Regions from separate parts of the Streptomyces sp. NPDC087844 genome, predicted to be linked through region 4. Evidence: riboswitches for the same ligand, from Rfam matches in the RefSeq annotation. Region 4 holds a riboswitch; each other region holds the start of a gene.

Region 1 (7,328 bases), 110 kb from region 4:
GTGCGCGATCGCGCGCAGCCCGCGCGGCGGCCGCCCGAGCTGCTGCTTGAAGGCCTCGACGTCGGCGTCGGTGGGCTCGGTGCGCGCGGTGGGCGGCGGGGGCGTTTCCATGCCTTGGCTCTGTGTCCTTCTGGTTCAGTTCACTGGTCGGAGGCGTCGGCCTTGTCGACGCCGTCCCAGACGTTGGCGTACCAGGCCCGGTCGGCGGCCGTCCGGTCCGTGCGCGTCTTCTTCGCCGCGTCGGGGTCGACCACGATGAAGCCGGTCTCGCCCGGCATCACGTAGTGCAGCCGTTCCCGAATGCGCTGCTCGGCGTACGCGTCGTCCTGCCAGCGCGCCTTCAGGTCGCGCAGCTCCTCGACGCGCTCGCGGGCCTGCTCGCGCTCACGCTGCAGCTCGGCGACCTCGGCACGCTGGGAGACGTACTGCCTTATGGGATAGGCGAGGGCCACGACGAGCGAGCAGAGGACGAGGGCGAGAAGCGCCGCGCGGCCGGTCAGCCGGGAGCGGCGCGCCTGGCGTTTGGTCTGGGAGCGGTAGACCCGGGCGGCGGTCTGCTCGCCGAGCGCCCGCAGCCTGGTCGCGGTGGAGAACCGGTCACGGTCCTTCACAGCCATCTGTCCCGCCTCCCCGATACGTACGTACGTCCCCGCACACGGTACGGGACCGGGTACGGGGACGTACGTACGACGCTGCCTACGAGGGCGTCAGCCCTTGAAGCGGGGGAAGGCCGAACGGCCCGCGTACACCGCGGCGTCGTCGAGGATCTCCTCGATGCGCAGCAGCTGGTTGTACTTGGCGACGCGGTCCGAGCGGGCCGGGGCGCCGGTCTTGATCTGGCCGCAGTTCACGGCGACCGCGAGGTCGGCGATGGTGACGTCCTCGGTCTCGCCGGAGCGGTGGGACATCATGCACTTGAAGCCGTTGCGCTGGGCCATCTCGACGGCGTCCAGGGTCTCGGTCAGCGAACCGATCTGGTTGACCTTGACCAGCAGGGCGTTGGCGGAGCCCTCCTCGATGCCGCGGGCGAGGCGCTCGGGGTTGGTGACGAAGAGGTCGTCGCCGACGATCTGGACCTTGGAGCCCAGCTTCTCGGTGATGACGTTCCAGCCGGCCCAGTCGTCCTCGTACAGCGGGTCCTCGATGGAGACCAGCGGGTACGCGGCGACGAGCTCCTCGTAGTACTCGGTCATCTCGGCGGCCGAGCGGGACTTGCCCTCGAACTCGTACTTGCCGTCCTTGTAGAACTCGGACGCGGCGACGTCCAGCGCGAGGGCGACCTGCTCGCCGGGGGTGTAGCCGGCTTCCTTGATGGCTTCGACGATGAGGTCGAGGGCCTCGCGGTTGGAGCCGAGGTTCGGGGCGAAGCCGCCCTCGTCGCCGAGGCCGGTGGACAGGCCCTTGGTCTTCAGCACCTTCTTGAGGGTGTGGTAGACCTCGGCACCCCAGCGCACGGCCTCGGAGAAGGACTCCGCGCCGATCGGGGCGATCATGAACTCCTGGATGTCGACGTTCGAGTCGGCGTGCGACCCACCGTTGAGGATGTTCATCATCGGGACGGGCAGCAGGTGCGCGTTCGGTCCGCCCAGGTAGCGGAAGAGCGGCAGGTCGCTGGCCTCGGAGGCGGCGTGCGCGACGGCGAGGGAGACGCCGAGGATGGCGTTGGCGCCGAGCGAGGCCTTGTTGTCGGTGGCGTCCAGGTCGATCATCGCCTGGTCGATGAGGCGCTGCTCGGTGGCGTCGTAGCCGACGAGCTCCGGGCCGATCTGCTCGATGACGGCGAGGACGGCCTTCTCGACACCCTTGCCGAGGTAGCGGTTGGGGTCTCCGTCACGGAGCTCGACTGCTTCGAAGGCACCGGTGGAGGCGCCGGACGGAACGGCGGCACGACCCGTGCTGCCGTCGTCGAGGCCGACCTCGACCTCGACCGTGGGGTTGCCTCGGGAGTCCAGGATTTCCCGGGCTACGACGACGTCGATGGACGGCACGAGCATCTCCTTCTGGGATGTGACACAAGCTGTGCCGGGCCGGAGGCCCGGTTGCGCGCAGGCCGTGGTGGCCCCGCGGGATGAGCCTAACCGGCTGCCGGGGATCGGCCAGCCCTCGACCGCCTCCTGGACAGAACCGAGAGGAAATTGTTTCCGAACGGAACAAAGACGCGGGCGGAGGCAGGGGCGGAGGCACTCACAGAAAAGCCCCGCCCCGGTGCGTACGGGGGAACACGCACCGGAGCGGGGAGCCCGTGGGGGACGGGGGTGGCCCTCACGAGGCCTCCACTATGAAGGACACGGATGTGAGAGCGCTGTGGTTCAGCGGCGATTCGGATGTGGGCCGGACTTCCGGTCGAGGCCGAGCGGCCAGTGCCTCGACCGGACATCCGGCGCCACCGTCAGCCGGGGTTCAGCTGAGGTGCAGCTGCTGGCCCGGGAAGATGAAGTCGGCGTCGTCGACGATGTCGTCGTTCAGCTTGTACAGCTTCGCCCAGCCGCCCTTGACGTTCTTCTTGTCGGCGATCCCGCTGAGGGTGTCGCCCTTGACGACCTTGTACTCGCCGTCGCCCTTCTCGACCTTCTTGCCGGTCGGGGTCTCGACGGTCTTCTTCGCGGCCGGACGGTCCTGGGAACGCGAGGCGCGCTCCTCGGAGGACTGCGAGTTCTGCTGCTGCGGCTGCGAGGTGCCCTGGTTGGAGCTGTCGGAGCCCGAGGGGGCGGTGGAGCCACCGGTCGAGGCGCCGGACAGGCCCACGCCGCAGCTCGGCCAGGCACCCTTGCCCTGGCTCGCGAGGACCTTCTCGGCGACGGCTATCTGCTGGGACTTGGACGCCTGGTCGGCGGTGGAGGCGTACGAACTGCCGCCGTACGCGGCCCAGGTGGAGGACGAGAACTGCAGGCCGCCGTAGTAGCCGTTCCCGGTGTTGATCGACCAGTTGCCGCCGGACTCGCACTGGGCGACGGTGTCCCACTCGGAGGCAGTGGCGGCGGAGGCGCCCGTGGCGCCCATCAGCGGGACGGCGACGGCGGCGGTGGTGACACCGGCCAGCGTGGCGAGACGGGTAGTCCGGTTGGCAAGTGTCGGGCGACGGTGCTTGCCCTTGCTCGAAAGCAGCATGAAGTGATCCCCTCACCGACGCCTGCGAGGTGAGCTGTCGGGTTCGGGCCAAGTGAGTTGCCCGGCCGCGCGACACTGCTGTCACACGGCTTAACCCCAAGCCGTACCCGGTCTCGACGACCGGTTCCGGCACTTACCTTGGGTCCCCCGCTCCTGCCTACGGCGCTTTACGCGACGACTGTTCCCGTACGGCCGTTGGCAGGATTCGGCGTGCGACCGTCGGGGCTCACCAATGGCGAGCGGTCACGACCGTAGACACGGGCCGCGCCGAATTTCAAAGACGATCAGGGGTGTTGAGATCCATGTCTCAATTCGCCAAATCGGACATTCAGCGCGAACTACCGCTGGTTTTCGCCCGATTCGGCGCCTTGATCACTACTTGCTCGATGCCGCTCAGCCGTCGACCGTGATGCGCTGACCGGGGATGATGAAGTCCGGGTCGGCGCCGATGCTGTCCTTGTTCGCGGCATAGAGCTCGCTCCACCCGCCGTCGACACCAAGGGAGTCGGCGATGCTGGAGAGACTGTCCCCGGAACGGACCGCGTACGAGCCTTCGTCGGCGAGGACGCGTGAGGTGCTGTCGATGCGCGAGGCGTGCCGGCCGGCGTAGTCGTCAGCGCGGGGGGCCATGTCGACCTCTTCGGCGCTGCCACCCCGATGACGGCCGGAGTTGTCCGCGGCCGCGTCGGCCGAAGCGTCGTCATTCTGGGACGACTTGTCCGAGTCGTCACTCTTCGCCTTGGTGTCCGCGGACGAGCTGTCCGTTCTCTGTGACTCCGAGGCGGAGTCGTCGGAGGACTTCGCATCGGAGTCCGTCGAGGAGTCGGACTTCGCGCCGTCGCTCCCCTTTGTCGCGTCCGCGTCGGCCGACGGGCTCGGAGAGTCCTCGGCGAGGCCCGTGTCGACGTCGGCGGAGTCGGAGTCCTGCGTCAGACCGGCGACGAGACCACAGGTCACCCAGGCGCTCGTCCCCTGGTCCGCGAGGATCTTCTCGGCGACGGCTATCTGCTGCGAACGGCTGGCCTGGTCGGCGCTCGGCGCGTAGTCGAGGCCACCGTGTTCCTCCCAGGTCTCCTGGTTCATCTGGAGGCCGCCGTAGAGCCCGTTGCCGGTGTCGGCGCTCCATGAGCCACCGCTCTCACACTCGGCGACCGCGTCCCAGGTCGTGCCGCTGGCGGCACTCGCGCCGCTCGCACCGAGCAGGGGGATCGCGATGGCCGATCCGGCCACGCCGGCGGCGACGAGGAGCGCCGGGGCCTGGCGGGGGCGACGATGGCGGCCGTTCCCGGAGAGCATGCGGTTGCCTTTCGCGTGACAGCAAGGAGTACGCACGGGGCACGGCGGAAAGCCGTGCTCGTGACTGCTGCGACGGGCGGACCTGCCGCATTGATGGGTGAACGTAGTGGCACTCGAACTCTTGTCACAAGTCGATGCAGCGCAGATAACGTGAAGATCACAGAGTTGACGGAGTCTCACCTTCCGTTGCCTTCGGTGCTACAGCCGCAGAACTTCCGTCAAGACTTCGCGACCGGGGTGAACTCCACCGGAAGCGTGCGCAACCCACGCATGATGAGCCCGCCACGCCACCTCAAATCCGCCGAATCTCCCGCGAGTCGCAGGTCGGGCAGGCGGGTCAGCAGCGTCGCCAGCGCGGTCCGGCCCTCCAGCCGGGCGAGGGGCGCGCCGAGGCAGTAGTGGATTCCGTGCCCGTAACCGAGGTGTTGGTTGTCACTGCGGGAGAGGTCGAGCGTGTCCGGGTCCTCGAACCGGCCGGGATCACGGTCGGCCGCCGCGAGCACGACGAGTACGGGGTCACCGGCGGCGATGTCCTGACCGCCGACGCTGAGCGGTTCGGTGGCGAACCGCCAGGTGGCCAGCTCCACGGGCCCGTCGTAACGGAGCAGTTCCTCCACGCCGGTCGCGAGCAGGTCCGTGTGGCCGGCCGCGAGGGAGTCCTGCAGCCGCCGCCGCTGCTCCGGGTGGGTGAGCAGGGCGTAGGTGCCGTTCCCGATGAGGTTCACGGTTGTCTCGAAACCGGCGAACAGGAGGATGAAGGCCATCGCCGCGGCCTCGTTCTCACTGAGGTGCTCGCCGTGGTCGGAGGCCCGGATGAGAGCGGAGATCAGGTCCTCCCCCGGGGCGGCCACGTCCGTGAGTTCCTGGCGCTTGCGGTGGATCAGCTCGGCGAGGTAGCCGCGCATCTTCTTGACCGACCGGGCGACACCGCCCCTGGGCCCGCCTCCGTGCCGGATCATCATCCCGGCCCAGTCGCGGAAGTCGTCCTGGTCCTCGCGCGGGACGCCGAGGAGATCGCAGATGGCGTAGATGGGGAGCGGGAAGGCGAAGTCGTGGATGAGGTCCGCCTCCCCCCTCTCGGCGAACCCGTCGATCAGCTGGTCCGTCAGCTCCTGGACCCGGGAGGCGAATTCGGCCACCCGCCGGGGTGTGAACGCCTTGCTGACGAGCCGCCGCAGCCGGGTGTGGTCCGGCGGGTCGATGTTGAGCAGGTGGGTCATCAGCTCGGCCTTGCGCTCGCCCGGAATGCCGGTCTTGCCCTTCGCGTGCGCGGGCTCGTCGTGGTGGGCGGAGTTCTTGCTGAGCCGGCCGTCGGCGAGGGCCTGCTTGGCGTCCGCGTAACGGGTGACGAGCCACGCCTCCACCCCGCTGGGCAGCTTCGTCCGATGCACGGGGGCGTGCTCACGGAGCCAGGCGTACGCCGGGTAGGGATCGGTGGCGAACTCCCAGCTGAAGAGTTCGGGGACGGGCTGCCCCGTGGTCGGCGCGGGCGGCTGTGCAGGCGTTTCGGTCACTCCTCGACGGTATCGGGAGGGGCGGCCCGAGCCCGCCCGGCGTCCTGGCGGCCCGCGGTCGCCCGCGCCCACCGGTCGCGACTATGACCGATTTACGCTTTTCACCCTGGGCTGTCCCGAAAGGTACTGCCTCTTGACTGTCCGGCTCTCCGGCTACCTACATTCGCGAGCGTGGACCCCGAAATACTCCGGACCAGTTTCGCGGTCGTCGAAAGGCGGGCCGAGTTCGCGCTCAAGTACTTCTACTCGCATCTGTTCTGGCACCACCCCGATGTCCGCGCCCTGTTCCCGCTGGACTCCCCGCAGGACAAGGAACGCCAGCGGGACCGTCTGTTCACCGCTCTGGCGCTCGTCGTCGCCCGCCTGGAAGGGCCGGGACTGCATGAGTACCTCCGGGAGCTGGGGCGGGACCACCGGAAGTATCTGGCGCGCCCCGAGCACTACACGGCCGTGGGAGACAGCCTGATCGCCGCGTTCGCGGCCGTGTCCGGGTCGGCGTGGAGCGCGGAGGTGGAGAAGGCCTGGGACGAGGCGTACGCGCTGATCGCGGACGCCATGCTGGACGGCGCGGGGGAGGCGGAGAGCCAGGGGCAGCCGTCCTGGTGGGACGCCGAGGTCGTCGGCCGCACCGGGCATGGGGACGATCTCGCCGTACTGACGCTCCGTCCGGACCGGCCCCTCCTCCATCTGCCGGGCCAGTACGTGAGCGTCGGCAGCCCCCGGGTGCCGGGTGTCTGGCGCCCGTACTCCGTCGGCAACGCGCCCCGCTGCGACGGCACGCTCGATCTGCACGTCAGCCTCGTCCCGGGCGGCGCCCTGTCGCCCGAACTGGTCCGGCGCGTCCGGGAGGGCGATGTCCTGCGGCTCGGCGCGCCGGGCGGTCGGCTGACCCTCCGTACGCCCGTGGAGCGGCCCCTCACCTTCATCGCGGCCGGTACCGGCTGGGCTCCGGTGAAGGCTCTGCTGGAGCAGCTGGGGCGGGCGCCCGGCACGTACGACGAGGCCCGGCTCTTCGTCGTGGCCCGCGATGTCGCGTACCTCTACGACCGGGCCGTGCTCGACGGGTTGCGCACGCGGCTGCCCTGGCTGGACGTCACCGTGCTCACGCCCGCACCCGGGCGCCCGAAGGCCCAGGCCACGGAGCGGCTGCTGACGGCTCTGGGGAACCGGGCGAACTGGGCGCGGCACGATGTCTATCTGGCGGGGCCGCCAGGGTTGGTCGCGGAGACCTCCGCGGTGCTTCCCGGGCTGGGTGCGGAGCCGGAACGGATTTTCTGTGACGAACTCCCGTCCACGGGGCGGGACCGGGTCCGGGGCCGCGACCAGGCGGTGGGGACTGGGGCGTGGTTGCTGCGGCGGCCCCAGCCGCGGTAGCGCTCCGCGCTTCGCGGGGAGGCCGGTGCTTCACCT
Region 2 (7,328 bases), on a different contig from region 4:
CCGCACCCAGCAGTGGGTGGACGAGGCGCTGGCCCGGGAACTGGGGCTCGACCACGTCGAGCCCCAGGCTCCGAATGCCTGAGGCAACCATCCCTCAGGCATTCAGGCATTCAGGCATTCAGGCACGCAGACATGCAGGCGTTCAGGTACGCAGGCGTTCAGGTACGCAAGCGTTCAAACACTCAGGCCACGGCCTCTATCCACGACTTGATGTCGTTCAAAGACAGGCTCCCCTTCGCCTCCACGCGGTCGCCCGAGGACTCCCCGCGCAGCCGCCGGCCGATCCACGGCACCAGGTACTCGCGTGCCCAGTGGATGTTGTCCCGCCGCATCTCCAGCGTGCCGCGCGGCGGCAGCACGGGCCAGGGCTGGTCCGGGTCCGCGGGCACCTCAAGGCCGAGGACCTGGCCGGCGCGCAGGGCCACCCGGGTGTGCCCCTCGGCCGACAGATGGAGCCGGTCGCCGTCCCAGGCCCGCCGGTCCTGGATGGTCTTGAGGGACCACAGGTCGAGCACCGGACAGTTGTACCGGTCCGCGATGGCCCGCAGATGCAGGTTGTACGTGGCGATCTTGCCGCGCATGTGCCGGAGCACGGGTACGCCGCGGGTGTCGAACCCGGTGGTCACGAGGACCGTGCCGACGGCCGACGTGAGGTCGGCGACGGCACGCTCGTATCGCTCCGCGACCTCGTCGGGATCGGTGCCCGGCCGGATGATGTCGTTGCCGCCCGCGCAGAAGGAGACCAGGTCCGGCGCGAGCTCCCTGGCCCGCCGCAACTGGTGCTCGACGATCTGGTCGAGCAGCTTCCCGCGAACCGCGAGGTTGGTGTAATCGAAGTCGCCCTCGGGCCGCCGGTCCGCGAGCAGTACCGCGAACCGGTCGGCCCAGCCGACGAACGCCCCGTCCGGACCAGGGTCGCCGACGCCCTCGGTGAAGCTGTCCCCCACCGCCACGTACGACCCGATCACTGATCTGTTGTCGTCTTTCGAATCGTCTGCCACGTCGGCCCATGATTCACCTTGAGGTGTGACCTACGCGACCGTAGGACGGGGTTGACGCCCGGTGAGATAAGCCACTCGTCAAGTGTTGGTCAATCCCGGAATAAGGGACGCGTTCGGTGGCGCTGCCGCAGCTCCCGGCGCCGCGGGGTGTGGCGAGGAGGTCGTCGGGGGAGCGGGACATGCCGAAGGCCGGACCCCGGGGATCACAGGGTCCGGCCTTCGGAGACGAGCCGGGCGGTCGGCACCGATCGACGCGAATCGACGTCGGCGACGTCGGCCGACACCAGCAGGCGTCGGCCGACACCAGCAGGCGTCGGCAGGCGTCAGCAGGCGTCAGCAGGCGTCAGCAGGCGTCGGCCGGCGTCAGATGGAGACGCCCTTGGCGCGCAGGTACGCCAGCGGGTCCACGTCCGAGCCGTAGTCCGGGGTGGTGCGGATCTCGAAGTGCAGGTGCGGTCCGGTGACGTTGCCCGTGGCACCCGAGAGGCCGACCTGCTGTCCGCCGGTCACGGTCTGACCGGCCGAGACGGAGAGGGAGGACAGGTGCGCGTACTGGGCGTAGTGGCCGTCGGCGAGCTGGATGACGACCTGGTTGCCGTACGCGCCGCCCCATCCCGCGGAGACGACCGTGCCCGCACCGACGGACTTGAGCGCGGTACCGGTGGGAACCACGAAGTCGACACCGGTGTGGTACCCGCTGGACCACATGCTGCCCGACATCTTGTACGCGGTGCCGATGGAAGCCCCCGAGACCGGCAGCGAGAAGCCGGTGGCCGTCGAGGTGTCCGCGGCCTTGGACGCCGTGGTCGTCTTCTTGGCCGCGGGCTTGTCGGCGGACTTGTCGGCGGACTTGCCGGACGACTTGGGGGCGGTGGAGTCGGAACTCGAAGCCGCCGCCTTGCCGCCGATGGCGAGCTTCAGGCCCGGGTGGATGAGAGACGGATCGCCGCCGATGGACGTGCGGTTGTCCGAGTACAGCTTCTTCCAGCCGCCACTGACGTCCTGCGTGTCGGCGATCTTCGACAGGGAGTCGCCCGAACGCACGGCGTACGTCCTGGTCGCGGCCTTCTTCGCCTCGGCCTTCGCCTCGGCCTGCTTCTCCGCGGTCGGTGCGGCAGCGGCGGACTCGACGCTCGCGACATTCGCGACATTCGCGGCGCTCGACACGGAATCGGCGGCGGTCTGCGGAGTCGCGGCGTGCGCTCCGGCGGCACCGAGCAGCGGGAGGGCGAGTGCTGCGCCCCCCGTTCCGGCCACGGCTATGGATCGGGTGAAACGCTGGGACTTGGGACGGCGGTGCTTACCCTTCGCGGGCATGACGAATTCCTCTCCGGCGCCTGCGAGGTGAGCTGTCGGGTGCGAGCTGGAGATGCCCGGCCGTGCTTTCGCACGACTTAACCCCAAGCCGTTCCGGAGACCGGAACAGGCGTACTACCTGTGGGTCCCCCGCTCCTGCCACATACGGGTGAGTGTGCGGATTCCGGGCGGCGGCAGGATTGGGCGTCCGTCCGGATTGGAGGCGAACGTAAGCGACATGAAGAGGCCGGAACAAGCTTGAGGGTTTCCTGTGTGCCCCGTTTTCTTGATCCTCGACCGAAATACCGGTCACCCTGCGTGAATACGGGCTGTCCCTGGTTTGTTGAACCCCTGAAAACAAAGCGGACTTACGTGAGCATGGCGACAGCGGAACGTCACGGGTATGACGCTGCTCACCAAGGACCGCCCCAGGAGCCTTCACTCCGGCGCGAGTTGGAATGAAGGCTCCATTACGGACACATCAGTCACACGCGACGCAGGCGGATAACTGCCGCATCGAGGTCCCCACGCAACCCCGTCCGCAACCCGTGGTGCAACAGCACCGCACCTCGGTGGACTTCGCCCGTTTCGAGACATTTGTACGATGCCGACGGGTCGAGGCCCCGCAGCCTCACCGGCGCGGCCGGTTCTCCGTAATGCTGGGCCTGGAGCCAGGCGAGGACGACGGCGTCACCGTCACGGACGTACTGGACGGCGCTCAGTCCGCCCTGCGGCGCCCGCAGCCGATGAAGCTCACCGCCCTGCACGACGGGCCTGATCTCCTTGTAGAGCTCCACCCAGGTCCGCGCCTCGGCCAGCTCCTCCTCGGTCCAGCGGGTGAGGTCGCCGCCGACGCCGAGCACCCCGGCCATCGCGCTCACGAACCGGAAGCGCAGCGAGCTGACGCGTCCGTTGAGCTGCGTGTTCGGGCTGTCGGTGACCCAGGCGGCCATGGCCCGCGCGGGGTGCACCTGACTGAAGCCGTGCTGGATGGCGAGCCGGTCCAGCGGGTCCGTGTTGTCCGAGGTCCACACCTGGTCCGTACGCGCCATGATCCCGAGGTCGATCCGGCCGCCGCCGCCCGAGCAGGACTCGAAGGCTACGCCCGGGTGGGCCGCCCGCAGCCGGTCCAACAGCTTGTACAGGGCGTGCACATGATCCACCCACAACCGTTGCGGGTACGCCTCGCCGGGCCACCCCGCGTCCGTGAAGCAGCGGTTGAAGTCCCACTTCACGTAGTCGATCGGCGCACTGGCCAGGAGCGCGTCGAGCTGCTCCCACAGGTATTCCTGGACGTCCTCGCGGGCGAGGTTCAGGACGAGCTGATTGCGCAGTTCCGTCCGCTTCCGTCCCGGCTGGAACTGCGCCCAGTCCGGGTGCGCGCGGTACAGGTCGCTGTCGGGGTTGACCATCTCGGGCTCGACCCAGATGCCGAACTGCATCCCCAGCCCGTGCACGTAGTCGCTGAGGGGCCGGAGGCCGCCGGGGAAGCGGTCCCGGTTGACCGTCCAGTCGCCGAGGCCGGCCCGGTCGCTGGTGCGTGCCCCGAACCAGCCGTCGTCGACCACGAACAGCTCGACACCCGCGTCGGCGGCCCGGCGGGCGAGGGCCCGCTGCTGCTCCTCGGAGATGTCGAACTCCGTGGCCTCCCAGGAGTTGTAGAGCACGGGCCGGTCCTGGTCCGCGTCCGGGATCACGTGCGCGCGCTGGTACGCGTGCCAGGCGCGGCTCGCCCCGCCGAAGCCGCCGTCGCTCCACAGCCCCGCGAAGACGGGAGTGACGAAGGTCTCCCCGGGCTCCAGCCGCAGCAGACCCGAGTCGTCGTATCCGGCCCCGCCGGTGATCTGCACGCGCGCGTCGGGCAGTTGGGCCACCGCGATCCGCCAGGTCCCCGACCAGGCGAGGGCGCAGCCGTAGACCTCGCCCAGCTCCTCGGTCGCCGTGCCGTCCGCGTCCAGGGCGACCCACGGCAGATGCTGGTGCCCGGTGTGCCCGCGTCGGCTGCCGATGATCTTCTCGCCGTAGGTGAGTTCGGAGCGCACGAGCCGGGACTCGGCCGCCCAGCGTCCGTGCAGCTGGGACAGCCGCCACCCGTCGTGCCGCGGCAGCGTCCAGGTCGCGGAGTCGGCGCGCAGCACCTCCAGGGCGGGCCCTTCGTTGGCGAGGGTCACCCATCGCTCGACGACGTCGGTGCCCGCCCGCATCCGGTAGTGCAGCGTGACGCCGAGCCCGGAGTCGGAGAACCTCAGCCGCAACTCGTCACCGGCGGCCTCGGCGGCCCCCTCCCCGTCGGCGGTCTCGTACCCCTCGAAGCGCCATTCGGTGCCGCGCCTCTCCGGCGTGCGCACGGAGAGCGCGGGCCGTACGAAGCGGGGGCCGCCCTCGACCGGGTACTCCTCATGGCCGTCGAGGGTGGCCTCGAACGCCCAGTACTCGGGACCCGGGCCCGCGGCGAGCGCCTCGGCGTCGGCGAGCGCGATCCTCGGGCCCCAGTGCAGATGAAGCAGCTCGTCCTCGTCACCGAGCCGCAGGCCGTAGCTGCTCGTGGGTCCCGAAAGAAGCCACGTACGGCCGTCTGCGCCGATCTCTACCATCAAGCCCTCACATATTCGAACAGGCACGCTCAAGCCCCAACATCATCAGGGCCGACCTGCCTTTCGGGCAACGCCTGTGGACAACTCATTGGCCCACGAACCCATGTCGTATCGTCGGATACGCACCTCGCCGACGAGCCGCGTCGGTGGCCGAGGGGAGGAGCCCCCGTGACGCAGCAGGTCCCGTCGACCGAACCCGAGCTGGCCGGCGTACGCAACTTCCGCGATGTGGGCGGCCTGCCGACGGCGGACGGCCGGCGGGTGGCGTACGGACGGCTGTTCCGCAGCGGCCACCTGGCGCACGCGACGCCCTCGGACGCCGCGTTCCTCGCCTCACTGGGCCTGCACACGATCTTCGACTTCCGCAATGCGGCCGACCAGCGGCTGGAGGGCGCCGACGTCGAGCTGCCCGGGGTGCGCAATGTGAACCTGCCGCTGACGGACCCCGCCGACGGCGCCGAGTTCTGGAAGATGGTCCGCGACGGGAACCTGGACGAGCTGCGGGAACTGCTCGCGGACGGCCAGGCGGCGAACCGCATGATCACGTCCTACCGCACGATCATCAAGGAGCGCACGGCCGAGCATCGTCAGGTGCTGCACGCGCTGGCCGAGGACAGTGTCCCGGCCCTGATGCACTGCGCGGCGGGCAAGGACCGGGCCGGTCTCTCCGTCGCCGTGACACTCCTCGCCGTGGGCGTCGAGCGCGAGGCCATCGAGGCGGACTACCTGGAGTCGAACGCGGCGCACCGCCGCTACAAGGTCCACCGCGGCAGCTCCTCCTCCTCGGCGTACACCCCCGAGGTGATGGAGCTGCTCAGCCCGCTCTTCGACGCACGCGCCGAGTACCTGGCGGCGGCGTTCGACACGATCGAGGAGACCTGGGGCGGGGTCGACGCGTACCTGGAGCAGGCGCTCGGCGTGACCCCCGGGATACGGGAGCGGCTGCGGCAGCGGTTCCTCGACTGACCCGGCCGCCCGGACCCCCTACCGGACCCCTTACTGGTTCTGGGCTCCCAGGGTGAAGAGCAGGTAGACGAAGGCGGCGAAGACGTGCCCGACCGCCACATAGATGATGAGCCGAACCCACAGCGCGCGTGGGAACTTCTCCTCCAAGTCCTTCATGAGCCTTCTCCTGAGATCGTCGTCGGAGTCGTGGAAAGGGAAGGGCCGGTGACGGTCGTCGCCGGCCCGAGACACAGCGCGGCCGTCGGACTCTGCAGCAGGGTGTGTACGAAGAGCAGCTCGGCCCCGTCACGGTCCGCGGCGGCGATCCGGTGCGGGGTCAGCGAGTCGAAGTGGGCGCTGTCACCCGGTTCGAGGACGTGTGCGGTGTCCCCGAGCCGCAGCCGCAGCCGCCCGTGCAGGACGTACAGCCACTCCTCGCCGGGGTGGACCCGCACGATGTCGCCCTGCGCCCCGTAGGGGACGTGCACGCGCAGGGACTGCATGCCGCGTCCGGCGGCGCCGGCCTGCCAGTACGTCCAGCCGCCGGCCCGGGTGGGCTCCATGTCGGCGGAGCGCACGACGGCGTCCCGCTCGGTGACCGTCTCACCGAGCAGGTCGGAGACGGTGGTGCCGTAGACACGGGCCAGGGTGAGCAGCATCGGCAGCGAGGGCTGGCGCCGGCCGGTCTCCAACCGGGAGAGATGGGCGGGCGAGAGTCCGGCGGCACCGGCCGCGGACTCCAGGGTGAGGGCTGCGCGGTGGCGCAGTGCGCGTAGCTGGGGCGCGACGGCGGGCAGCCGCTCCGGTTCGGGGGGTTGCGTACCCTTGTCAGGGTTCATGTGTCCATTGAGCCGCAGCTTTGCCTCCGAGGCAAATAACTTGCCCCAGAGGCAAAAGGCGCGGGCACCCTGCGGCTGGCCGCGCAGTTCCCCGCGCCCCCAAGGACTCGGCCGCACCCCCGCCTCCCAGGGACGCGTGCCTACAGGGGCGCGGGGAACGGCGCAGTCTTTTGCCCCTTCAGGGGCGCGGGGAACTGCGCGAACGGCCCCACCGGCCCGCAGGGACCCCACTACGGCAGGGCCCCGCGGCCCCTACCGGTTGGCAACCGCCTGCTTGACCAGCGTCTTCCCGAAGTCCCACATCAGCCCACCCCCACTGTGCGCCTCATCCATCACAGCAGTGAACGCGTCCACGAACCGGTCCACGTCCCGCTCACCGATCACCAGCGGCGGAATCAGCTTGATCACCTCCAGGTGGTCGCCGGAGACCTGGGTCAGGATGCGGTGCCGCTGCAGCAGCGGTACGACGACCATCTGCGCGAACAGCCCCTTGCGCGCGGCCTGCAGCATCGTCCAGCGACTGCGCAGCTTCAGCGAGGTGGGCCGGCCGAACTCGATGCCGATCATCAGCCCCCGGCCGCGTACGTCGCTCAGCAGCTCGTACCGGTCGACGAGCGCCGTGAGCCGGGACTTCAACCGCTCCCCCGTGGCAC
Region 3 (7,328 bases), on a different contig from region 4:
TCCTGTACATTTTTTACAGGACCTCTCCCAGAGGAGGCGTGTGTCGTGACCCGCTCAACAACCCGACCGCCAGCTCAGCCGCCAGCTCGGCCGTCCGCCCGCCACGTCCTGCCCGAGTTCACCGAGCGCACCAGTTCGGGGACGCGGACCATGGATCCGTACTCCAAGCTCCTCGAAGAACGGATCGTCTTTCTCGGGACGCCGATCGACGACACGTCCGCGAACGACGTGATGGCGCAGTTCATGCACCTTGAGTACCAGGCACCCGACCGGACCATCTCGCTCTACATCAACTCCCCAGGCGGCTCCTTCAGCGCGATGGCGGCCGTCTACGACACGATGCGGTTCGTCAGCTGCGAGGTGGAGACCATCTGCCTGGGCCAGGCCGCGTCGGCCGCCGCGGTGCTGCTGGCGGCGGGCACACCGGGCAAGCGGTACGCGCTGCCGGGCGCCCGCGTTCTGCTCCATCAGCCGTTCCTGTCCGAGCCGGTTCAGGGACAGGCGTCCGACCTCGCCATCCAGGCGGACGAACTGCTGCGCACCCGCGCCCGCCTGGAGGAGATGCTCGCCCGGCACACGGGGCATAGCCGGGAGCGGATCGGCGCGGACATCGAGCGGGACAAGATCCTCGACGCCCACCAGGCGCTGGAGTACGGGCTGATCGACCGGATCGTCCCCAGCCGCAAGACTGCCCTCGGCGCGTCCGACACACCCGGCCCGTCCGGCACATCCGGCCCGTCCGACGCACCCGGCGCGGGGTGATCCGCCGATGCTCCCACCCGAGTTGCCCCCGCTGCCGGCTCTGACGCGGGCCGAAGCCGAGCTGATCGACCGGTATCTGGAGGTGGTCGACCTCCTCGGCCGGATCAACCCGGCACACTCCGGGGACACCTACCGCGGACTGCGCGCGGCCCAGGCACTGGTCGGCAGGGCCACCGCGCTGCGCGACGCCCTGACCCTGATGCACCAGCGGGGCGAACACGAGCTGCACGCGGCAACCCTGGCGCGGGCCCTGCGCGTCCTCGACGGTGAGCGCAGGGCGAGCCGGGTCGCCCTGCCGCCCAGCTCCGACACCTGACACCGACACCGACACCTGACAAACACCACACCCCTCGGTCCGGCCTCACGCGCGCACTTGACGAAGCGTCCGCACCGGAGTTGAAACGCACCAGACGGCGTACCCCCGGTCGGCGTAGTCGCAACTGCTCCCCCAGGCCCCGGCGAGTTGCGCAACGCACGTACGTCCGAGGCGGAATCAACTGTTCCAGTGCTGGTGCGAGGGTCCTTGAGGCTCTCGACACCCACCCGCAGAAAGGGCTGTCCACCCGAACGGGTGAGTGGTGAGTAAGACCACAAATCGCCGATTCCGCTCGGCTTTTGGGACATCAGTGCGTCAAGATCCCTGCGACGACAAGCCCCCGCCACAAGCGGCGGGGCGGTCCGGGCGGACGCCGAGTCCTGCCGCTGCCCGGATGACCGGTCGACAGAAGTGCATCGGCAGGAGTGGAGGACCCAGGCACGACGGGCCGCCGGAGAGATCCGAGTGGCCCTTGGGGTGAAGCCGCAGCTGCGGCCGGGCAACTTCGCCAGCCCGAATCCGACAGGTCATCCTTCACAGGCGGCTGACGAAGGGTTGCGCATGACTGCGCTCAATCGTGTCCCGTCGCTGTTCAGCAGGGCCGGTACCGCATCGGTCCTCACCATCGCCGCCGTAGGCGGCGGCATAGTGGCCCCTGGCTTCGCGTCCGATGCGGAAGCGGCCACTCCCGCGACGAAGGCACTCAAGGTGGCGGCCTCCAAGAAGGGCGCCCCGTACAAGTACGGGGCCGTGGGGCCCAAGCGCTTCGACTGCTCCGGCCTCACGCTCTACTCGTTCAAGAAGGCGGGCAAGAAGCTGCCCCGCACGGCTGCGGCCCAGTACAACAAGACGAACCACGTCTCCTCCTCGAAGCGCAAGCAGGGGGACCTGGTCTTCTTCCACTCGGGCCGGAACGTCTACCACGTGGGCATCTACGCCGGGAAGGGACGGATCTGGCACTCGCCGAAGACCGGGGATGTGGTGAAGCTCCAGAAGATCTGGACGAAGAGCGTCTGGTACGGCCGGGTCAGGTGATCCACCCACGGGGCGGCCGTGGCGATCTCCACGGCCGCCCCGTGAGGGACCCGGGCATGACGCGTGATTTCGGCGGCTGAATGGTTACTCGTTCACTTATGGCCGATCCGCACCACCACGAGGGGCGCAACGAGACCCGTCTTGAGCGCGCCGACCGGAACTTTCTCGAACTCCTCCAGGAGCTGCGGGTCACCCAGACGGGCGTTCAGATCCTCTTCGCCTTCCTGCTCACCCTCGCCTTCACCCCGCGGTTCCCGTCCCTCGACACCGTGCAGCGCACCACGTACGTCGTCACCCTGCTGCTCTCGGTCCTGGCGGCGGCACTCTTCACGGCCCCCGCCGCCCTGCACCGGCGGCTGTTCCAGCGGGGCGCCAAGCCGCTGGTGGTCAATGCCTCGTCCCGGCTCGCGCAGGCCGGCCTGGCCGTGCTCGCGCTCGCTCTCACCGGTTCCGTGCTGCTCGTCGTGGACGTGGCGGTGGACCGGACCGAGGGGATCGTGGCCGGGGCGACCACTCTGCTCCTCTGCGTCGGTCTGTGGGAGGTCCTGCCATACCTGCTGAAACGGGCCGTCGACAAGACCTCGGACGATGAGGGCTAGCGCTCCGCTGAATGTCTGAAATCTTGTGAATGTCTGAAATCTTGTCGGCGGGCGTGTCGTGGCTGGTCGCGCTTACGCGGCGGAGCCGCATGTCGATACTGCCCCGCGCCCCTTGAGGGCGCCGTCACGGGCCGTCGGTCAGTCGGCCGAGACCGGCTCCACCGGTACCGTCCAGGGCAGCGTGACCGACACGGTCTTTCCGCCTTCCCTGGTGGACCGGACCGAAAGCTTGCCACCGGACTCCGCGGTCAGCCAGCGGATGATCACCATGCCCCGGCCGTTGTCCTGCTGGACGGCCGCGGGCAGCCGTTTCGGGAAGCGCGGGTGGCTGTCGGTCACGCCGATGCGCAGCTGTTCGTCACGGTCGAGTTCGATGTCCACCGTGAAGGTGGGTGACAGTCCGAAGGTGTGCTGTACCGCGTTCGTGGCGAGTTCGGAGACGATGAGCCGGACCGTGTCGGCGGTCTCCGAGTCGGAAGGCAGTCCCCATGTGGCCAGGACGTCGGTGACATACGTACGGGCGGCGGAGACCGAGGCGGGATCGCTCGGCAGAGTGACGGATGCTTCCTGGTGGTCTGCCATGCGACGTCGTCCCTTTCCCACGGGACCGGGGCCCGACCGAAGCGGATGACTTCGAGACGGTCCCGGCCTGGTGCTTGCGCCAGCGTGCCACTACCTCGGCGTTCGTGGTGCCGATCCACCAAGATATGCATATATCTGTCGCTCGAAGCGGTGAACTCTGCGACCGTCGACCGTATTTGGGCGGTCAGCCGGTTTGTCCTCTACCGTCGGCGTGACGCCGGGCGCCATAGCGCTTGCGCGACGGTCGGAAGGAGACGGCCATGCAGTACGGCCCCGCGGTGCGCCGACGTAAGCTCGGCGCCGAACTGCGTGCCCTGCGCGCCCGCGCGGGCCTCACGAGCGGTGAGGCGGCCCGCCTCGTGGGCTGGCATCAGTCCAAGGTGAGCCGGATCGAGACCGGCCGCAGCGGGGTCAAGCCCGCGGACGTGCGGCGGCTCCTGGACGCGTACGACGTCCGGGACCCGGAGCTGCACGAGTTACTCGTCGTGCTGGCCGGCTCGGACGACGACGGCCGGCACCACTGGTGGCACGCCTATCGGGGCCTCCTGCCTGCGACGTACAGCGATTTCATCAGTCTGGAGTCGCAGGCGGGTGCCATGCGCACGCTGGAGAACTCCGTGGTCCCCGGCCTCCTCCAGACGCCGGAGTACGCCCGCGAGGTGACGCGGGCCGCGGTGGGCGGGGCGCACGACGGCAGGGTGGACGCGCTGGTGGAGGTACTGGTGAAGGTGCGCCTCGCGCGCCAGGACGTACTGCGTTCGAACACACCGCTCCGCCTGAGTGCCGTTCTCGACGAGGCGGTGCTGCGGCGGACCGTCGGCGGACCAGAGGTGATGGCACGGCAGTTGGAGCGGCTGCGGGAGGCCGCGCACCTCCCTCACGTGCGGATTCAGGTTCTTCCCTTCGGAGTCGGGGCTCACGTCGGAGTCACCGGGCCCTTTGTTATTTTTTCGTTTACGAACAGATCTGATCTGGATGTGGTTGTTCTCGACCACTTGACGAGTAGCCTTTATCTCGAACGGAGAGAAGACCTCCAGTCGTACGAGGAGGCCTTCAACTCCCTTCAGGGCCTCGCCCTTTCGCCCGGGGACACGTTGGACTTCATCGCCGGTGTAGCTGACGGCGCATAAGGAGGCACCATGCCCGCCACGCCTCGGTACGTACCTTTCAGCAACCGTCCCAGCGCTCATCTGCACGGTGTGCGGTGGCAGCGCAGCAGCCGCAGCACGGGAATGAACAACTGCGTCGAGACGGCCCGGCCGGACTTCGGCCCGTGGGCCGGACTGCTCGCGGTGCGCGACTCCAAGAACGCGTCGGGGCCCGCCCTCCTCTTCGCCCCCGCGGCCTGGGAAGGCTTTGTCAGCGCGCTTCGATGATCACGCCGACGGCCCGGTCGAGCTGTCCGTCGGTGAGATCCGCGCGGGCCGTGAGCCGCAGCCGTGAGATGCCGTCCGGGACCGACGGGGGACGGAAGCAGCCGACGGCCAGACCCGCCGCACGGCACTCCGCGGCCCAGCGCAGCGCCTGCTCCGGGGAGGGGGCGCGCACGGAGACGACCGCGGCGTCGGGCCGTACGGCTTCGAGCCCCTCGGCCGTCAGGCGCTCGTACAGCGTGGTGGCCACTGCACGCGCGCGTGCGGCCCGTTCCGGTTCCCGGCGCAGCAGACGCAGGGCCGCCAGGGCGGCGCCCGCCGCCGCGGGGGCCAGACCCGTGTCGAAGATGAAGGTGCGGGCCGCGTTCACCAGATGGTCGATGACGTGGGCCGGTCCCAGGACGGCACCGCCCTGGCTGCCGAGCGACTTCGACAGGGTGACGGTGGTGACGACGTCGGGCGCGCCCGCGAGTCCCGCCGCCCACGCGGCGCCCCGCCCCCCGTCGCCGATGACACCGAGACCGTGCGCGTCGTCCAGCACCAGCGCCGCGCCGGACCTGCCGGACTCACCAAGCGCACCGGACTCACCGGACGCACCGGACTCACCGGATTCGCCCGCTTCCCGGCAGGCCGCGGCCAGTGCCGTCAGCGGGGCCGCGTCGCCGTCCACCGAGAAGACCGTGTCGGAGACGACGATCGCGGGCCCGGTCCGCGTGTCCAGCGCCTTGCGGACGGCGTCGGGATCGGCGTGGGCGACGACCTGCGTGGTGCCCCGCGCGAGCCGGCAGCCGTCGATCAGCGAGGCGTGATTGCCCGCGTCGGAGACGATGAGCGAGCCGTGCGGCGCCAGCGCGGTGACGGCGGCGAGATTGGCCGCGTACCCGGAGGAGAAGACGAGGGCGGACTCGAAGCCGCAGAACTCGGCCAGTTCGCGTTCGAGTTCCGCGTGCAGTTCCGTGGAGCCGCTGACGAGCCGGGAGCCGGTGGCGCCGCCTCCCCAGGTCCTGGCTGCCCGCGCGGCGGCCTCCGTGACCTCGGGGTGCCGGGCGAGGCCCAGATAGTCGTTCCCGGCGAGGTCGAGGAGCGCGGAGTCGGCGGGGCGCGGGCGCAGGGTACGGACGAGTCCGGCCCGGGTGCGCGCCCGTGCCTGCTCGTCGATCCACTCGAACGGCGATCGGGCCATATGTCCTCCGGCCATGAGGTGGGGGTGGGTGCGGGTGTCCCATGGGGCCCCGACACACGACTTTCCGCCCGGCCGTCCCCACTGTCCTGTGCAGACCCTGCACAGCCGCCTTTTGTAGGCAACGCACAGACCCTAGCCGGACCACCAGCCACCCATGGTGTGGCAATGCCCACACGTCGACCGCTCTCTGTTGTCTGGTTCCTCCTTGGCCCGGCGCGGTCGGATAGGCCAGGATCGGACCTCATGGACCTGCTGAACACGCTGCTGGACAAGGGGCTTCGGCGCGAGCTGCCGACCCGCGACGAGGCACTGGCCGTGCTGGCCACCTCCGACGACGAACTCCTCGATGTGGTGGCCGCGGCCGGCAAGGTACGCCGCCATTGGTTCGGCCGACGGGTGAAACTCAACTACCTCGTCAACCTCAAATCGGGCCTGTGCCCCGAGGACTGCTCCTACTGCTCGCAGCGGCTCGGTTCGAAGGCCGAGATCCTCAAGTACACCTGGCTGAAGCCCGACCAGGCATCCCAGGCCGCGGCGGCCGGGCTGGCGGGCGGCGCCAAGCGGGTGTGTCTGGTGGCGAGCGGACGCGGTCCCACCGACCGTGACGTCGACCGGGTCTCGGACACCATCAAGGCGATCAAGGACCGACACGAGGGCGTCGAGGTGTGCGCGTGCCTCGGGCTCCTCTCGGACGGCCAGGCCGAGCGGCTGCGCGACGCGGGGGCGGACGCCTACAACCACAACCTCAACACGTCGGAGGGGACGTACGGGGACATCACCACCACCCACACGTACGCCGACCGCGTGGACACGGTCCAGAAGGCGCACGCGGCGGGTCTGTCCGCCTGCTCCGGTCTGATCGCGGGCATGGGCGAGAGCGACGAGGACCTCGTCGACGTCGTCCACGCGCTGCGGGCGCTCGACCCGGACTCGGTCCCGGTCAACTTCCTGATCCCCTTCGAGGGCACCCCGCTCGCCAAGGAGTGGAACCTCACCCCGCAGCGGTGTCTGCGCATCCTCGCGATGGTCCGGTTCGTCTGCCCGGACGTCGAGGTGCGTATCGCGGGCGGCCGTGAGGTCCATCTCCGTACGATGCAGCCCCTCGCCCTGCATCTCGCCAACTCGATCTTCCTCGGCGACTACCTCACCAGTGAGGGCCAGGCGGGCCAGGCCGACCTGGACATGATCGCGGACGCCGGTTTCGAGGTGGAGGGCACGGGCGAGGTGACGCTCCCGGAGCACCGGGCCACCGCGCATGCCGGATGCGGCTCGCACACGGACGCGGACGCGGGGTGCGGCTCGCACGAGGGCGCCGGCCGCGGTCCCTGTGGCTCGGGCGGCACGGAGCGGGCCCCGGGACAACAGGCCCCGGAACCGGTCTCCGCGGCGCGTACGGACCTGGTCTCGGTACGCCGCCGGGGCGCCGGAACGGATCTCGCGCCCAATGCCTGATCTGCCCGCGCCCGGCGTGGGCATGG
Region 4 (7,328 bases):
GTTACGACATGACGGGCGCCTACGCGACGACCACGTTCGACACCGACCCCCTCTTCGGCGATCTGCCCGGCAACGGAAGCGGAACCGACGGGAGCGGCGGCGGAACGGGTTCGTACGGCACCACGACCGGAGCGTCCCACAGCGGTAACTGGACTGATTCCACCGGCAGTCATCAGACGCTGAACTACGACCCGTACGCGGCCCAGCACCACGCCGCCTATGAGACCGGCAGCTACGACACGAGCGGTGTCTGGCCGGATTCCGGTTATCAGCAGCTCGGTGAGATCCCGACGCAGGCAACGAGCCCCGACGGCACCGGACAGTGGGACGCGAACGCCTGGCACCAGGCCGAACAGGCCGACCCCACCCAGCAGTGGACGGCGCCGACCTTCGAGACAGGCACGTACGACGCCACGGCGTGGAACTCGGACGGCGGCGAGCAGCCCCAGCCCCACACGCAACTCCACCCGCAGGCGCAGCACGAGTCCTACGACCGACACGAGTCGCACGACCAGCAAGAGTCTTACGACCAGCAGGACGCGTACGACCAGCGGGAGTCGTTCCACCAGCAGGCCACCGCCACGTTCGAGCAGGTGCCGTTCGAAGAACGGGTCACCGCGCAGAGCGAGTTCAAACACTCCGGCCATACCGATGCCGACGCTCTCGCCGACGCGGACTCCGACCTTCACGCTCGTACCCACGGTCACGATCACGACCACGCCGACGACGAGCCCGAGCTGCTCGACGGTGTCGAGGAGATCATTCCCGTCGCCGCCAGCGCGCCGGCCTCCCGTGCCGGGTCCCGCGCGGCGGGCCGTTCCGCTTCCCGGTCGCGCCGCCGCACGCCGCCCAAGCGCTCCGCGCTGCTGACGATCGCCGTACCGTCGGCGTGTGTGATGGGTGTCGCCGGCATCGCCGCCGCGTCGGTGACCGGTGGCGACGGCGGAGACGATGTCCAGACGACGGCCGCCGCGCCCGACGCGAGCGCCGTGAAGCCGTCGGTCGCGAACAACAAGCTGGACGCCCAGCTCGAAAGCCTCTCCGCCGACGCGGACGACTTCGCGGACCGGGCGAGCCGCACGCAGGAACGTATCGACTTGAAGGCCGAGCAGGCCGCCGAGAAGCAGAAGGCGGCGGCCGATGCGGCCCGTAAGGAGCGGCTGCGTCCGAAGTTCGCGCTGCCGGTCGCGAGGCACGGGCTCAGCGCCTACTACGGTCAGGCCGGTATCAACTGGATGTCCGTGCACACCGGTATCGACTTTCCGGTCTCGTACGGTACGACGGTGATGGCCGCGACGGACGGAACCGTCCGTACGCAGTGGAACAGCGCCTACGGGAACATGATCATCGTGACGGCCAAGGACGGCACGGAGACCTGGTACTGCCATCTCTCCACGTACAAGGTCGCCTCGGGGACGGTCGTGAAGGCCGGCGACCCGATCGCGTACTCCGGCAACTCCGGCAACTCCACCGGCCCGCACCTCCACTTCGAGGTGCGACCCGGCGGCGGTTCGGCGATCGACCCGCTCCCGTGGCTGCGCAGCCACGGCATCGACCCCACCTAGGGCCTGCGAGCGCCCCCTCGGAGTGGACCTCGGACCGGCGGAGGCCGCCCGGTCGGCAGCCCCGCCCGCACATCCCGTCCGGTCCCGCTGCCTACAGCTTCTCCACCGGCGCGTACCGCAGCAGCAGGCGCTTCGGCTTCTCTCCGCCGAAGTCGACCGTCGCCTCCGAGTTCGCCCCCATGCCCTTCACTCCGACCACCGTGCCGAGGCCGAACTGGTCGTGTGTGACCCGGTCTCCGACCGCCAGCGACACCACCGGCTTCTCCGAGGAACCGCGCCGCGTCGCGAAGCCGGACGCGCCCGACGCCGCCGAGCGCGAGCGGGAGGAGGACAGAGAGGCCGCCACACCGCCGACCGGACCGGAGGCCACCGCCCCCATCGAACCCGTGCGCTTCCAGTCCAGATGCGCCTCCGGGATCTCCTCCAGGAAGCGGGACGGCGGGTTGTACGAGGGCTGTCCCCACGCGCTGCGCATCGACGCGCGCGTCAGGTAGAGCCGCTCGCGCGCGCGGGTGATGCCGACGTACGCGAGGCGCCGCTCCTCCTCCAGCTCCTTGGTCTGGCCGAGGGCGCGCATGTGCGGAAACACGCCGTCCTCCATGCCGGTCAGGAAGACGACAGGGAATTCGAGGCCCTTGGCGGTGTGCAGGGTCATGAGGGTGATGACCCCGGAGCCGTCCTCGTCCTCGTCGGGGATCTGGTCGGAGTCGGCGACCAGGGCCACCCGCTCCAGGAAGGCTGCGAGCCCGGTCGGCGTACCGCCCTCGGCCTCACCCTCCGCCTCACCTTCGCCCTCACCTTCGCCCTCGTTCGCGCCCGCGCCCGCATCCTCGCCGCCGGCCGCCTCCTGCTCGAACTCCAGGGCCACGGAGGCGAGTTCCTGCAGGTTCTCGATGCGGGTCTCGTCCTGGGGATCGGTGGAGGCCTGCAACTCGGCGAGATAGCCGGTGCGTTCGAGGATCGCCTCCACGACGGTCGCCGGGCCCGCGCCGGACTCGACGATCGTCCGGAGGTCCTCCATCAGCGTGTTGAACCGCTTGACGGCGTTCGTCGAGCGGGCCGCCATGCCGTACGCCTCGTCGACGCGGCGCAGCGCCTGCGGGAAGCTGATCTTCTCGCGCTGGGAGAGCGCGTCGATCATCGCCTCGGCGCGGTCGCCGATGCCGCGCTTGGGCACGTTCAGGATGCGGCGCAGCGGTACGGAGTCCTCGGGGTTCGCGAGCACCCGCAGGTACGCGAGGACGTCCCGAACCTCTTTGCGCTCGTAGAAGCGGACGCCGCCGACGACCTTGTAGGGCAGGCCGACCCGGATGAAGATCTCTTCGAAGACACGGGACTGGGCGTTCGTACGGTAGAAGACGGCGACGTCGCCGGCCTTCGCGTCGCCCGCGTCGGTGAGACGGTCTATCTCTTCGGCGACGAACTGCGCCTCGTCGTGCTCGGTGTCGGCGACATAGCCCGTGATGCGCGCGCCCGCGCCCGCGTTCGTCCACAGGTTCTTCGGGCGGCGCGATTCGTTGCGCTCGATGACCGCGTTGGCGGCGGTCAGGATCGTCTGCGTGGAGCGGTAGTTCTGCTCCAGCATGATCGTCGTCGCGTTCGGGTAGTCCTCCTCGAACTGGAGGATGTTACGGATGGTCGCGCCGCGGAAGGCGTAGATCGACTGGTCCGCGTCACCGACGACGCACAGCTCGGCCGGCGGGAGGTCGCCCTCCCCCGGCGGTACGTCCTCAGGGTGCGCGACGGGGTCCGTGGCGCTGCCGACGAGCTCCCGGACGAGGGAGTACTGCGCGTGGTTCGTGTCCTGGTACTCGTCCACGAGGACATGCCGGAAGCGGCGGCGGTAGTGCTCGGCGACGTCGGGGAAGGCGCGGAGGAGGTTGACCGTCGTCATGATCAGGTCGTCGAAGTCCAGCGCGTTCGCCTCGCGCAGCCGCGACTGGTACATCGCGTAGGCCTGGGCGGCGGTCTTCTCGAAGCCGTCGGAGGCCTGGGCGGCGAAGTCCTCCTCGTCGATCAGCTCGTTCTTCAGGTTCGAGATCTTGGCGCTGAAGGACTTCGGCGGGAAGCGCTTGGGATCGAGATCCAGGTCACGGCAGACCAGGGCCATGAGCCGCATGCTGTCGGCGGCGTCGTAGATCGAGAAGGACGACGTGAAGCCGAGCTTCTTGCTCTCCCTGCGCAGGATCCGCACGCAGGCGCTGTGGAAGGTCATGACCCACATCGCGTGGGCCCGCGGGCCCACGAGCTGCTCGACGCGCTCCTTCATCTCGCCCGCGGCCTTGTTCGTGAAGGTGATCGCGAGGATCTGGCCGGGGTGCACCTTGCGCTCGCCCAGCAGGTGGGCGATGCGGTGGGTGAGCACACGGGTCTTGCCGGAACCGGCGCCGGCCACGATGAGCAGGGGTGAGCCATGGTGGACCACCGCGGCGCGCTGGTTCTCGTTCAGCCCGTCCAGGAGCGTGGCCGGGTCCATGAGCGGCCGAGGGGCGCCGTCGCGGTAATAGCCTCCCCCGGTCTCGACCCCGCTCGACCGGGGGGACCCCCATCGGCTCGCGGGCACGTCGAAGCGCCCGCCGAACAGGTCGTCCGGACCGTGGTCCGGCGCCTCGTCCTCGGGCGGCGGCGGGGGCTCTTCCTCGTGGGCCCGGGAGGGCTTGAGGTCCGCCAGGAAGCTGTCATCAAAGAGGCTGCTCATCGCTCTCCGAGTCTAGGCGCCCCCACTGACACCCGGCCGCCACCCCGGAAACTCGGCGGAATCCGGGCCGGGCGGCCGAGGGGGACCCTCACCCGTAATGAGTGCGTCACTACACACGGCGACCATGACGGTGTCTTGGCGTGCCGCGCCGTGCCCCGTCGCGCCCCGTCGTGCCGTGTCGTGTCGCGCCCTGTCGTGCTGTGTCGCGCCGCGCCGTGTCGTGTCGCGCCCGGCGCTACCGCTGCAGGGCGCCACTTCGCCCCGCACCCGAACCGCGTATGGATGATTTCCGTATAGCCGTGCGGAGACAGGGCGCACCGGCACACCACCTGCCTGAGGTAATGACCGAGGCGGCCGGAACCGGCCCGTCGGCGCGGGCGCCGCTCCGCGACCCGGCCACCGCGCTCCCGCGCCCCTCAGGGACAACTCGGAGCAGATCACGACCAATTGACGTCAGCGGACGGCATCCGTGGCCCAGGTCACGAAAATGTATCGGGCATATCGCACATCAAACTTCACAGGTGCCACACGTATTGGCTAACTTTCGCGTAGACCGCTCGACCCGCACCGGCGAACAACGCCGGGCCGAGCGGGCTCCGCCGAATCCGGCATGCCCTCGCGGCCTCCGGAACCGGGGACCCAACCGATCCTGGGGTGAATCGGTCCGACTCCCTCGCGGGACAAGGACCGTAGGGCAAACCTTCCGAAGCATTCGCCCGAACCCGACAGCTAACTCGGTAGGCGGATGACGGAAGGAGACGCCCTCGTGGCGCCACACCGCAAGTCGCGGCCCCCCAGCCCCTTGGGCGTACGGACGCCGGCCCTCGCCACCGCGGCCCTGACCTCGGTGGCCCTGCTCTCCCAGACGGCGGACGCCTCGCCTGCCGCGGAGCCCACGCCCAGCACGGAGGAAGTCCAGAAGAAGATCGACGACCTCTACCAGCAGGCTGGCACGGCCACCGAGAAGTACAACGCGGCCAAGGAGAAGACCACCAAGCAACGCAAGCGCGTCGCCACGCTCCTCGACGACGTGGCGCAGCGTACGGAGAAGCTCAACACCGCGCGCGAGGCGCTGGGGACGTTCGCCGCGGCGCAGTACCGCACGGGAGCGTCCGCCCCCGACACGGCCTCTCTCCTCCTCGCGGACAACCCGCAGGACTACTTCGACCAGACCCAGCTGATGAACCGGCTGACCGCCCGCCAGCAGCAGGCCGTCGACGAGTACGTCACCCAGCGGGCCACCACGTCGAAGAGGCGGCAGGAGGCCTCCGAGGGTCTGGAGACGCTCACCACGACGCAGAGCACGCTGAAGACGTCCAAGGCGGACGTTCAGCGAAAGCTCGCCGAGGCGCGCGAGCTCCTCTCGAAGCTGACCGCCGAGGACAAGGTCCGCCTCGCCGCGATCGAGCGGGAGAAGCAGGAAAAGGCCCGGCGCAAGGCGGACGAGCTGGCGCGGCAGCAGGCAGCCGACGCGGAGCGCCGGCGCCAGGAGGCGGCGACGCAGGGCACCGGGGCCGCCGCCGGAACGGGCGCGGGCACCGGCACCGGCACCGGCACCGGCACCGGGAGCGTGCCGGGATCGGACTCCGCCTCCTCCACCAAGGCGGCCAAGGCGCTCGCCTTCGCCCGCGCCCAGATCGGCAAGCCGTACGTCTGGGGCGCCAGCGGTCCTGGTTCGTACGACTGCTCCGGTCTGACCCAGGCCGCCTGGAAGGCCGCCGGAGTGACCCTCCCGCGCACCACATGGGACCAGGTCGAGACCGGCACGACCGTCTCCGTGGACAACGCCCAGCCCGGCGACCTGGTCTTCTTCTACGACGACATCAGCCACGTCGGCATCTACATCGGCGACGGCATGATGATCCACGCCCCGAAGCCGGGTGCCTACGTCCGCGAGGAGTCGATCTACTACATGCCGGTCCACAGCGTGGTACGGCCGGGCTAGGGGCCCACCCGCATCCGGACGGGGTACGGCACGTGTGTGCCGTACCCCGTCCGCGTACCCCGTCCGCGTACCCCGTCCGCGTACCCCGTCCGCGTACCCCGTCCGTGTTCCGGGTCGGATTCCGGGTCGGATTCCGGGTCGGTCGCTCAGGTCCAGAGCACCGCGATGAAGACGTTCACCGTGGTCAGCCCGCCCACCAGGGCGAACAGGCCCTTCTCCACCTTCTCGTCGTCGCGTTTCACGTAGACGAGGCCGAGGATCACGACCAGTAGCGCCAGCTTCACGCCGATCTTGATGTTGTTGACGGTCTGGTCGTCGGCCTGGTTGAGGCCGACCAGGACCGCGCCGGTGACCAGCATGGTCAGCGCGCCGTGGAGCATGGCGGGGGTGAAGCGGGCCGTGCCGCCGCCCATGGCCTTCAGCTGGGTGAGGAAGCCGCCCAGCAGGGAGGCGATGCCGATGATGTGCAGGGCGACGAAGACATGAATGAGTACGTCCATGAGCCCGGACCCTAACCGGACGCCCGCATGCCGCCTCGCACCGGCCCGCACCGGCTCGCGTCGCCGCGCGTCGCCCCGCGTCGGCCCGCGTCGGCCCGCGTCGGCCCGCGTCGGCCCGCACCTCAGGCTCCTGGCAGGCCCCGGGCGGAGTCCATAGCACCGTCGCGCGTGCCGCTCCCCCACAACGTGAACATCGGTCACCCCACCGCGCCAAGTCGGTGGCACCGGGCCCGGATCACGGTCGCACCCGGTCAGCTCGTGGCCGAGTGCCACCACTTCCGTACATGCCGTTACCACCGGCGCATCGTGAGGTTTAGCGTCCTTCCCCAGGTGACCGGCTCCCCACCACAACCGCCCGGGCCAGGGCGGCAGTCGGTACCACCGCCAAGAAGTCCGGCGGCGGCCCGCTCCCCCTGTGCGGGCTGCCGCCGGACGTGCAACCAGCCCTTGAGGGCCGCCGCCGTGGACGTCTCAATGCCCCGGCGGCCGTACGGAAGGAACGTGGATCGCACGTGGCAGCACACCGCAAGCCCAGACAGCGCTCACTCGGCGGCGGTACGGCCCGCACCGCCTTCACCATCGCCCTCGCGGGGGTGGCGAGCGCGACCGGGTTCGACGGG

What was found. A riboswitch is a leader RNA that binds a small molecule or an ion and turns the genes downstream of it on or off. The one in region 4 is predicted to bind cyclic di-AMP.
Region 1: another riboswitch for cyclic di-AMP. It lies ahead of ACIOKD_RS03965 (transglycosylase family protein); the one in region 4 lies ahead of ACIOKD_RS04410 (NlpC/P60 family protein).
Region 2: another riboswitch for cyclic di-AMP. It lies ahead of ACIOKD_RS18545 (peptidoglycan DD-metalloendopeptidase family protein); the one in region 4 lies ahead of ACIOKD_RS04410 (NlpC/P60 family protein).
Region 3: another riboswitch for cyclic di-AMP. It lies ahead of ACIOKD_RS22735 (C40 family peptidase); the one in region 4 lies ahead of ACIOKD_RS04410 (NlpC/P60 family protein).

The regions. Positions count from the first base shown of each region.
Region 1 covers NZ_JBIUVD010000002.1:63,487-70,814, reverse strand. The annotation lists gene ACIOKD_RS03980 (DUF501 domain-containing protein) at 1-111, opposite strand, end outside; gene ACIOKD_RS03975 (septum formation initiator family protein) at 141-617, opposite strand; gene eno (phosphopyruvate hydratase) at 708-1,994, opposite strand; gene ACIOKD_RS03965 (transglycosylase family protein) at 2,401-3,108, opposite strand; cyclic di-AMP (ydaO/yuaA leader) riboswitch at 3,113-3,283, opposite strand; gene ACIOKD_RS03960 (transglycosylase family protein) at 3,502-4,404, opposite strand; gene ACIOKD_RS03955 (cytochrome P450) at 4,623-5,918, opposite strand; gene ACIOKD_RS03950 (globin domain-containing protein) at 6,090-7,292, shown strand.
Region 2 covers NZ_JBIUVD010000008.1:214,149-221,476, reverse strand. The annotation lists gene ACIOKD_RS18555 (TetR family transcriptional regulator C-terminal domain-containing protein) at 1-82, shown strand, start outside; gene ACIOKD_RS18550 (SGNH/GDSL hydrolase family protein) at 183-968, opposite strand; gene ACIOKD_RS18545 (peptidoglycan DD-metalloendopeptidase family protein) at 1,365-2,318, opposite strand; cyclic di-AMP (ydaO/yuaA leader) riboswitch at 2,323-2,498, opposite strand; gene ACIOKD_RS18540 (alpha-galactosidase) at 2,783-4,891, opposite strand; gene ACIOKD_RS18535 (tyrosine-protein phosphatase) at 5,060-5,857, shown strand; gene ACIOKD_RS18530 (DUF6126 family protein) at 5,888-6,013, opposite strand; gene ACIOKD_RS18525 (helix-turn-helix domain-containing protein) at 6,010-6,675, opposite strand; gene ACIOKD_RS18520 (aspartate aminotransferase family protein) at 6,928-7,328, opposite strand, start outside.
Region 3 covers NZ_JBIUVD010000011.1:206,663-213,990, reverse strand. The annotation lists gene ACIOKD_RS22745 (ATP-dependent Clp protease proteolytic subunit) at 46-762, shown strand; gene ACIOKD_RS22740 (hypothetical protein) at 770-1,078, shown strand; cyclic di-AMP (ydaO/yuaA leader) riboswitch at 1,450-1,636, shown strand; gene ACIOKD_RS22735 (C40 family peptidase) at 1,640-2,113, shown strand; gene ACIOKD_RS22730 (DUF6328 family protein) at 2,212-2,712, shown strand; gene ACIOKD_RS22725 (ATP-binding protein) at 2,851-3,294, opposite strand; gene ACIOKD_RS22720 (helix-turn-helix domain-containing protein) at 3,555-4,424, shown strand; gene ACIOKD_RS22715 (DUF397 domain-containing protein) at 4,434-4,670, shown strand; gene ACIOKD_RS22710 (8-amino-7-oxononanoate synthase) at 4,654-5,850, opposite strand; gene bioB (biotin synthase BioB) at 6,094-7,302, shown strand; gene ACIOKD_RS22700 (adenosylmethionine--8-amino-7-oxononanoate transaminase) at 7,295-7,328, shown strand, end outside.
Region 4 covers NZ_JBIUVD010000002.1:172,404-179,731, reverse strand. The annotation lists gene ACIOKD_RS04420 (M23 family metallopeptidase) at 1-1,565, shown strand, start outside; gene pcrA (DNA helicase PcrA) at 1,657-4,263, opposite strand; cyclic di-AMP (ydaO/yuaA leader) riboswitch at 4,851-5,023, shown strand; gene ACIOKD_RS04410 (NlpC/P60 family protein) at 5,030-6,208, shown strand; gene ACIOKD_RS04405 (hypothetical protein) at 6,355-6,708, opposite strand; gene ACIOKD_RS04400 (NlpC/P60 family protein) at 7,221-7,328, shown strand, end outside.